Regions from separate parts of the Streptomyces sp. NPDC089424 genome, predicted to be linked through region 2. Evidence: predicted binding sites of a transcription regulator. Region 2 holds the regulator's gene; the other holds the start of a gene.
The links. Region 2 encodes HspR, which represses chaperone genes until heat shock. Its sites were predicted from a motif close to TTGAGNNNNNNNNNCTCAA; they were not measured.
Positions count from the first base shown of each region.

Region 1: lon (endopeptidase La) is a predicted target of HspR. The motif match lies at 3,298-3,316, and genes of this name have one in related genera.

Region 1 is NZ_JBIVHU010000003.1:407,770-412,701, forward strand. It holds gene ACIP2X_RS16825 (multifunctional oxoglutarate decarboxylase/oxoglutarate dehydrogenase thiamine pyrophosphate-binding subunit/dihydrolipoyllysine-residue succinyltransferase subunit) at 1-225, opposite strand, end outside; gene ACIP2X_RS16830 (ATP-binding protein) at 520-1,629, opposite strand; gene ACIP2X_RS16835 (response regulator transcription factor) at 1,626-2,366, opposite strand; gene ACIP2X_RS16840 (spermidine synthase) at 2,480-3,157, opposite strand; gene lon (endopeptidase La) at 3,339-4,932, shown strand, end outside.
Region 2 is NZ_JBIVHU010000004.1:416,748-421,679, forward strand. It holds gene dnaK (molecular chaperone DnaK) at 1-299, shown strand, start outside; gene grpE (nucleotide exchange factor GrpE) at 296-955, shown strand; gene dnaJ (molecular chaperone DnaJ) at 989-2,170, shown strand; gene ACIP2X_RS21595 (heat shock protein transcriptional repressor HspR) at 2,184-2,636, shown strand; gene ACIP2X_RS21600 (sugar ABC transporter substrate-binding protein) at 3,026-4,135, shown strand; gene ACIP2X_RS21605 (LuxR C-terminal-related transcriptional regulator) at 4,441-4,932, shown strand, end outside.

The DNA.
Region 1 (4,932 bases), on a different contig from region 2:
GGCCGCGGGGGCCGCCTGCGCCGGGGTGGTCGCAGCCGCCCCCGGCTTGTAGTCGGCGAAGAAGTCCCACCAGGCACGGTCTACCGAATTCGGGTCCTGGAGGTACTGCTGATAGATCTCGTCGACGAGCCACTCGTTCGGACCGAACGCGGCAGCGGGGTTCTTGCCCGCTTGGTCTGCGTCGGTCGAGATGCTCGATGCGTTACTGGGGGACTGTGGCGACACGGCGGCAACCGCCCTCTTCCGCTTCACAAGGTGATGGACAGCGGGAATCAAGGCTACGCCTCCATGACCGGGAAGGTCAGGCCAGGTCGGTTCAACGTCGCGCAAGTCACATCGAAGGGCGTGTTTCGGGGGTTGAAATGGCGGGAAACAAGCGTGGTTCCGTTGCGAAAGGGGTGCGACGACCTGGGCCCGGCACCCCTGGGGCACGGGCCTCTGCCTGATCACTCTGCCTGATCACACGTGTCTCCCTGAGCGGGCGCCCGTGGATCTTGTGGCTCCGCTTCGAACTTTACGTCAACTTGGCAGAGAAGGCGCGCCCGGAAGGGTGATCAGAATCCGGCAACCCCGCTCGGATTCGGCCACTCCGATCCTGCCGCCGTGCAGATCCACCGCCCAGCGGGCGATCGCGAGGCCCAGGCCGGTGCCGCCGTCGCTGCCGGGGCCGTGCGGCCGGCTGACCGTTCCCCGGTTGAAGCGCTCGAAGACCCGGTGCCACTCGGAGCGCGGGATGCCCGGACCCTCGTCGAGGACCTCCAGCTCCAGCGACTCCGGCAGCGTGCCGCGCCGCGCCCGCACCGTCACCCGGCCGTGCGGCGGACTGTGCTTGACCGCGTTGTCGATCAGGTTGACCACGACCTGGTGGATCCGCTCCGGGTCGGCGTGCGCGGTCAGCTCCGGCGGGGACACGTCGAGGTGCAGATGGACGTCCGTACGGGTGTGGCTGCCCGAGCCGGAGGCCATGGCCGCGCGCGCGGAGGCGACCATGTTGGCCTCCTTCAGCACCCCGGACAGATACGGCCACACCTCGAAGCGCCGCTGCTTGAGCGGTACGACGCCGTTGTCCAGCCGGGACAGGTCGAGCAGCGTCTCGACGAGCCGCCCGAGCCGCTCGGTCTGCTTCAGGGCGGTGCGCATGGTCTCGGGGTCGGCCTGGGTGACGCCGTCCACGATGTTCTCCAGCACGGCGCGCAGCCCCGCGATCGGGGTCCGCAGCTCGTGGGAGACGTTGGCCACCAGCTCCTTGCGCTGGCGGTCCTCGGCCTCCAGGTCGTCGGCCATGCGGTTGATGGTGCCGGCCAGGTCGCCCAGCTCGTCCCAGCGGTTCTCGCGCACCCGGCGGGTGTAGTCGCCGTGCGAGATCGAGCGGGCGACGGCGTTCATCTCGTCCAGCGGCGAGGTCAGCGAATGCGCCACGAACTGCGTTATCAGCAGGGTGGCGATCATCGAGAACACCGTGATGAAGCGCAGCTCCGTCTCGGTGCGCAGGGCGATCATCATCAGACCGGTGGTGATCAGCACCGAGATGACGACCAGGGCGCCCAGTTTTGTCTTGATCGAGAACGGGCGTACGCCGCCCCAGGGCTCCCCGGGGCTCCTCCGTGCGGCCGGCCGCCCCTCGCTCATGGCGTCGGGGTCTCCAGCGCGTAGCCCACGCCGTGCACCGTGCGGATCCGCTCGGCGCCGATCTTCCGGCGCAGCGCCTTGATGTGGCTGTCGACGGTCCGGGTGCCGGAGGCGTCCGCCCAGTCCCACACCTCGGCCAGCAGCTGCTCACGGGAGAGCACCGCGCGGGGGGTGTTCGCCAGGCAGACGAGCAGGTCGAACTCGGTGGGCGTGAGGTGGACGTCCTCGCTGCGCACCCGCACCCGGCGCTGCGCGTGGTCGATCTCCAGCTCGCCGAGGCGCAGGATGCCGCTGCGCGGCGTGGCGGCCGCGACCGCGGCCCGCTCCACCCGGCGCAGCAGCACGTGCACCCGCGCGGCCAGCTCGCGCATCGAGAAGGGCTTCGTCATGTAGTCGTCGGCGCCGACGCCGAGACCCACCAGCATGTCGGTCTCGTCGTCGCGCGCGGTGAGCATCAGTACCGGCACCGGCCGCTGGGCCTGCACACGTCGGCAGACCTCCAGACCGTCGAAGCCCGGCAGCATGATGTCGAGGATCAGCAGATCGGGCTGCCAGGCCTCGGCCGTGTCGACGGCGGCCGGACCGTCGCCGGCGGTCTGCACGAGGAATCCCTCGGCGCGCAGGCGGGCCGCGATGGCGTCGACGATCGTCGGGTCGTCCTCGACCACCAGCACCCGGCGCTGTGCGCCCGGCGTGGCCGCCGCCGTGCCGTTCTGGGAGGTGTGTGTCTGCTCCATCGCCCGCCCCTGAAGTGTGCTTTCCGGAATCCGTGGGGTGATCCCATGACTGCGATTGACGCTTGAATGATCGGCGTCAGGCAAGCAGAGTACGGGGAGTCACCGCAGCTCGGCTATTCCGGTCGGACGCCGAGGTGCACTACGTCGGGAACGCCCCGGGCAACCGGGATCTCTTCGGTACGCACATGCCGGAAACCGGCATTCCGCAAGGTTCCTTCAAATTCCGGGGAGGGTTTCGCCGACCATACGGCGAGTACTCCGCCGGATCCCAACACCCGTGCGCAGCCTGCGAGTCCGGCCGTGGAGTAGAGCCCCGAGTTGGCTTCCGTGACGGTCCAGTCGGGTCCGTTGTCGATGTCCAGGCACAGTGCGTCGAACGTGTCGGAAGTCTCATTGACGTAGGCGATCAGATCCGCTTCGACGATCCGGGTGCGGGGATCGGTCAGCGCTTTGCCCGAAACGGTGGAAAGAGGTCCCGTGCGGTGCCAGTCAATGACCGCGCGCTCCCGCTCGACCACCGTGATGCGGCCCCAGCGCGGGTTGCCTGCGGCATGTGCGAGCGAGAATCCGACGCCGAGCCCGCCGATCAGCACCCGCGGGCCGGGGCGGTGGTCGAGGGCGTCGAGCGCCGCGTCGACCAGCAGCCGTTCCGAGCGGCCGTCGGACGTGTCCATCAGGAAGCAGCCGTTGGCGATGATCTGGAGCAGCGCCCCGTGGCGCCGCAGTACGACCTCGCCGTACGGGCCCTCACGACGGTCCAGGACTTCGGGGATGTCGTAGCTGGTGGGCATCGGCCCATCCTGGCACTTCTCTGACGGGTTGTTGACGGAACGGCGGAGACCTCGTGAACGGGGGGAGGCCCGCGAGGAGCCGCGGACCTCGATCGCTCACAGCGAACGCGTCCGGGGGAACAATGCGCCCCGGCCAAGCATTGAGTCGGCATAGCTCAACTTGACTGCCGAAGGGGAGATCATGGCTTCGACGTCCACACCGCTCACTCTGCCCGTGCTGCCGCTCGACGGCGAGGTCGTCCTGCCCGGCATGGTGGTCCCGCTGGACCTGAGCGACGCAGATGTCCGGGCGGCGGTGGAGGCCGCTCAGGCGGCTGCCCGTGCCACGCCCGGAAAGCCCAAGGTACTGCTGGTGCCGCGCAACGACGGCAGCTACGCGAGCACGGGCGTGCTCGGCACCGTCGAGCAGGTCGGCCGGCTCGCCGACGGTGACCCGGGCGCCCTGATCAGGGGCCGCAGCCGGGTGCGGATCGGGGCCGGGACGACCGGGCCGGGAGCGGCCCTGTGGGTCGAGGGGACCGCCCTCGACGAGAACGTGCCGGACCCGTTGCCCGGACATGTGACGGAACTGGTCAAGGAGTACAAGGCCCTGGCCTCCGCCTGGCTGAAGAAGCGGGGTGCCTGGCAGGTCGTCGACCGGGTGCAGGCCATCGACGACGTGTCCGCCCTGGCCGACAACTCCGGCTACTCGCCCTTCCTGAGCCTCGACCAGAAGATCGAGCTGCTGGAGACCGCCGACCCGGTCGCGCGCCTCAAGCTCGCCACCCAGCAGCTGCGCGACCACATCGCGGAGCAGGACGTCGCCGAGACGATCGCCAAGGACGTCCAGGAGGGCGTCGACAAGCAGCAGCGGGAGTTCCTGCTGCGGCGTCAGCTGGAGGCCGTGCGCAAGGAACTGCGCGAGCTGAACGGCGAGCAGGACGGCGAGGAGTCCGACGACTACCGGGCCCGTGTCGAGGCCGCAGACCTGCCCGAGAAGGTGCGCGAGGCCGCGCTCAAGGAGGTCGACAAGCTGGAGCGGTCCTCCGACCAGTCGCCCGAGGGCTCCTGGATCCGCACCTGGCTGGACACCGTGCTCGAACTGCCGTGGAGCGAGCGGACCGAGGACGCGTACGACATCCAGGGCGCCAAGGCCGTGCTCGACGCCGAGCACGCGGGCCTGGAGGACGTGAAGGAGCGGATCACCGAGTACCTGGCGGTGCGCAAGCGGCGTACCGAGCGCGGACTCGGGGTCGTCGGCGGGCGGCGCGGCGGTGCCGTGCTGGCGCTGGTCGGGCCGCCCGGCGTCGGCAAGACCAGCCTCGGCGAGTCCGTGGCCCACGCCATGGGACGGAAGTTCGTGCGGGTCGCCCTCGGCGGTGTGCGCGACGAGGCCGAGATCCGCGGTCACCGACGCACCTACGTCGGCGCGCTGCCCGGCCGGATCGTCCGCGCCGTCAAGGAGGCCGGGTCGATGAACCCGGTCGTGCTGCTCGACGAGATCGACAAGGTGGGCTCCGACTTCCGGGGCGACCCGGCCGCGGCCCTGCTGGAGGTCCTGGACCCCGCGCAGAACCACACCTTCCGCGACCACTACCTGGAGGTCGAGCTCGACCTGTCCGACGTCGTCTTCCTGGCCACCGCGAACGTGCTGGAGGCCATCCCGGAGGCCCTGCTCGACCGGATGGAGCTGGTCCGTCTCGACGGCTACACCGAGGACGAGAAGGTCGTCATCGCCCGCGACCACCTGGTGCCGCGCCAGCTGGAGCGCGCCGGGCTGGAGAAGGACGAGGTGA
Region 2 (4,932 bases):
TCTACCAGACCGAGAAGTTCCTCGCGGACAACGAGGACAAGGTCCCCGGTGAGATCAAGACCGAGGTCGAGGCCGCCATCGCCGAGCTGAAGGAGACGCTCAAGGGCGAGGACACCGCCGAGATCCGCACCGCCACGGAGAAGGTCGCGGCCGTCTCCCAGAAGCTGGGCCAGGCGATGTACGCCGACGCCCAGGCGTCGCAGGCGGCCGCGGGCGGCGCGTCCGAGCAGCCCAAGGCCGACGACGACGTGGTCGACGCCGAGATCGTGGACGACGAGCGCAAGGACGGTGCCGCGTGACGGAGGAGACCCCGGGCTTCGAGGAGAAGCCCGACGTCCCCTCCGGCGCCACTCCTGACGACGCCGAGCCGCAGGCCGCCACCCCCTCCCCGGAGGAGGGGGCGGCCCCGGCCGGGGACGCGAACCAGACAGCGGCCCTGGTGGCCCAGCTGGACCAGACGCGCACCGCGCTCAACGAGCGCACCGCGGACCTCCAGCGGCTCCAGGCCGAGTTCCAGAACTACCGCCGCCGGGTCGAGCGTGACCGGATCACCGTCAAGGAGATCGCGATCGCGAACCTCCTGACGGAGCTCCTGCCCGTCCTCGACGACATCGGGCGGGCCCGGGAACACGGCGAGCTGGTCGGCGGCTTCAAGTCCGTCGCCGAGTCGCTGGAGACCGTGGCGGCCAAGATGGGCCTTCAGCAGTTCGGCAAGGAGGGCGAGCCCTTCGACCCGACGATCCACGAGGCCCTGATGCACTCCTACGCGCCGGACGTCACGGAGACGACCTGCGTCGCGATCCTCCAGCCGGGGTATCGCATCGGCGAGCGCACCATCCGCCCCGCGCGGGTGGCGGTCGCCGAGCCCCAGCCGGGCGCGCAGACCGTGAAGCCCGCCGAGGAGGGCGACGCGCAGGCCGACGACAAGGAGAGCGGTGGCCCGGACGAGGGCTGACGTTGAACGGATGAGAGAGGAGGGACGTCGAGGATGAGCACCAAGGACTTCATCGAGAAGGACTACTACAAGGTCCTCGGCGTCCCCAAGGACGCCACCGAGGCCGAGATCAAGAAGGCGTACCGCAAGCTCGCTCGCGAGTACCACCCGGACGCCAACAAGGGCAACGTCAAGGCCGAGGAGCGTTTCAAGGAGATCTCCGAGGCGAACGACGTCCTCGGTGACCCCAAGAAGCGCAAGGAGTACGACGAGGCGCGCACCCTGTTCGGCAACGGCGGCTTCCGCCCGGGGCCGGGCGCGGGCGGCGGCTCGTTCAACTTCGACCTGGGCGACCTCTTCGGAGGCGCCCAGGGCCAGGGCGGAGGAGCCGGTGGCTTCGGCGGCGGACTCGGTGACGTCTTCGGGGGCCTGTTCAACCGGGGCGGAGCGACGACCGGCACCCGGACCCAGCCGCGGCGCGGCCAGGACATCGAGTCCGAGGTCACCCTCAGCTTCACCGAGGCGATCGAGGGCGCGACGGTCCCGCTGCGGATGTCCTCGCAGGCGCCGTGCAAGGCCTGCTCCGGCACCGGCGACGCCAACGGCACCCCCCGGGTGTGCCCGACGTGCGTCGGCACCGGCCAGGTGGCGCGCGGCTCCGGCGGCGGCTTCTCGCTGACGGACCCGTGCCCCGACTGCAAGGGCCGCGGCCTGATCGCGGAGAACCCCTGCGAGGTCTGCAAGGGCAGCGGACGCGCCAAGTCCTCACGGACGATGCAGGTGCGCATCCCGGCCGGGGTCTCGGACGGCCAGCGGATCCGGCTGCGCGGCAAGGGCGCGCCCGGCGAGCGGGGCGGCCCGGCGGGCGACCTGTACGTGGTCGTCCACGTCAAGGAGCACCCGGTGTTCGGCCGCAAGGGCGACAACCTCACCGTCACCGTCCCCGTGACGTTCACGGAGGCGGCCCTCGGCGGCGAGGTCAGGGTGCCGACCCTGGGCGGTCCCCCGGTCACCCTGAAGCTGCCCCCGGGCACGCCCAACGGCCGTACGATGCGGGCCCGGGGCAAGGGCGCGGTCCGCAAGGACGGCACCCGAGGGGACCTGCTGGTCACCGTCGAGGTGAGTGTTCCCCAGGACCTGACGGGGAAGGCTCGAGACGCACTGGAGGCGTATCGCGAGGCCACCGCGGGTGAGGATCCGCGGGCGGAGCTGTTCCAGGCCGCGAAGGGAGCATGAGTCAGCCATGGACATCAACGGCCGTCGACGCAACCCCTATGAGCTGACCGAGGAGACCCCGGTCTACGTCATCTCGGTGGCGGCCCAGCTGTCCGGGCTGCACCCGCAGACGCTGCGCCAGTACGACCGGCTGGGCCTGGTGTCTCCGGACCGCACGGCCGGCCGCGGCCGCCGCTACTCGGCCCGTGACATCGAACTGCTCCGTCAGGTGCAGCAGTTGTCGCAGGACGAGGGCATCAACCTGGCCGGCATCAAGCGCATCATCGAACTGGAGAACCAGGTCGCGGCACTCCAGTCCCGCGTCGCGGAGCTCCAGGGCGCCCTGGACGGCGCGGCCGCGGCGATGCAGCAGCGGGAGGCGGCGGTGCACGCCTCCTACCGCCGCGACCTGGTGCCGTACCAGGAGGTGCAGCAGACCAGCGCGTTGGTGGTGTGGCGGCCGAAGCGACAGCAGCAGGGCGACTGACGCGGCGCGCGGCGAGAGCCACCGGAACATGCGAAGGGGCCGGGAGAACAGCCAGCAGGCTGTTCTCCCGGCCCCTTTTTCCCTGGCCGGGTTCGTTCGCTCCTCTGTCGGGATCGGGCGCGCTCGGCGCGCGCCGGTGATCACGAACTGTGAGCAAAAGGAGTGGTTGTACGGGTCCGCGTCCACGCCTCAACTCCCCGTGAATGGAGGGGTCGTAAAGGGTATCGGGAGGGAGTTTCGCGGTGTGTTCACAGGCTAAGCGGAACGTGATGTTGCCATCTCGTTAAGTGATTTCGCTTGACGCTGGGGGGCGCTGACGCGTTGGCTTTTCAGTCATCCGGGCCGCAGCGCCGCGGCCACCTCGGGAAGCAGCAGAAGTGGGCTCATCCATGCGTCGTCGTATCGCCATATCCGTGGTCGCCTCGTCGTTGACCCTGTCGTTGGCAGGCTGTGGCGTGCTGGAGGCGACGGGCGACAGCAGCGACGCCAGCCCCACCAAGGGCAACGACATCACCGTCGGTCTGCTGCTGCCGGAGACGGCCAACTCGCGCTACAACGACTTCGACCACCCGATCATCGAGGAGCGCGTGGCCGAACTCACCAAGAACCAGGGTGAGGTCCGGTACGCCAACGCCGACGCGGACGCCAACAAGCAGGCGAGCCAGATGCAGCAGATGATCGACGAGCAGGTCGACGTCATCCTGCTGGACGCCGTGGACTCGCACGCCATCGCGGGCAGCGTGGAGAAGGCCAAGGAGGCGGGCATCCCGGTCATCGCCTACGACCGGCTCGCCGAGGGCCCCATCGACGCGTACATCTCCTTCGACAACGAACTCGTCGGCGAGGTCCAGGGCCGGTCCCTGGTGGACGCGCTGGGGCCCGAGATCGACAGCTCGGACAAGATCGTCATGATGAACGGCTCGCCCACCGACCCGAACGCCAAGCAGTTCAAGCAGGGCGCGCTGTCGGAGCTGACCGGCAAGGTGACGATCGCCCAGAGCTTCGACACCAAGGACTGGAAGCCGGAGAACGCCCAGGCCAACATGGCCGCGGCGATCACCCAGATCGGCAAGGACAACATCGCCGCCGTGTACTCCGCCAACGACGGCATGGCGGGCGGCATCATCAAGGCCCTGGAGGCGGCCGGCGTGACCGATCTGCCGCCGATCACCGGGCAGGACGCCGAACTCGCGGGCGTCCAGCGGATCGTCTCCGGCGAGCAGTACATGAGCGTCTACAAGTCCTACCCGCAGGAGGCCCAGGCCGCCGCGGAGATGGCCGTGGCCAAGGTGCAGAGCAGGGACATCCAGTTCGACGCCCTCGCCCGTGACCGGGTCGACAGCCCCACCCACAAGGGCATCCCGGCCCAGCTGGTGTCGGTGGTCGCGCTGACCCGGGACAACATCATGGACACGGTCGTCGCGGACGGCATCCACAAGGTGGCGGACATCTGCACGGCCGAGTACGAGGACGCCTGCGCGGAGCTTCAGATCAAGTAGCGGGCGGGTCCGTCGCTCGGCTGGGTGGAGGGGTGGTTCGCGCTCGGAGCGCGCCACCCCTTCGGTCATTCTTCCGGTCATTCTTGCGGCCGCGGTCCGGGCCGCGCGGTCGGGCGGGCCCGGCCTTGGCGGGGCCTGAACACACCACCGTCGCGTTGTGGCAAGGTGACGGACGGGGGGAGGGAGATTTCTGGCCATACCGGCGGTTTCCCGCGGTCGCCCTGGAGGGAGCCGTGTTGCGGACCAGGTCCGGTCCGCGCATAGTTGCGCTGCGGAAGAGGCTGGAACCGGGGGTGGAATGGGCCATGGCCGGGCACGGGACGGACGAGCATCCGCATGGTGCTGACCGACTGTGCGAGGCCGGGGATCGCGTGTATTCCCGGGCCGTACGGCGAGGCCGTGTGCCGCGCCACGACGCGGAGCCGGTGCCCTGCCTGCTGGAACTCGCCCTGCTGCACCCCGACCCCGACGACATGGACTGGCTGGTCCCGACCTCCCCGCAGGAGGTCATGACCCGGCTGCTGCGCGGGGTGTACGACGAGATCAGCGTCAGCCAGCGCCGGATGGGATCGGCCGTCGCGGCCTTCGAGTGGTACGCCGGACTGGGCGGCCAGGCCTCGTCCTCCGAGAGTGTGGCGATCCGGGTCCTGGACGGACCCTCCCGCATCCAGGCCGCGCTGGACGAGGCCACGGCGGCCTGCGCGACCGAGGTGCTCACCGTGCAGCCCGGGGGCATCCGGCGCGAGCACGAACTGTCGGAGGGCCTGCACCGGGCGCTGGCGCTGCGGGGCCGGGGC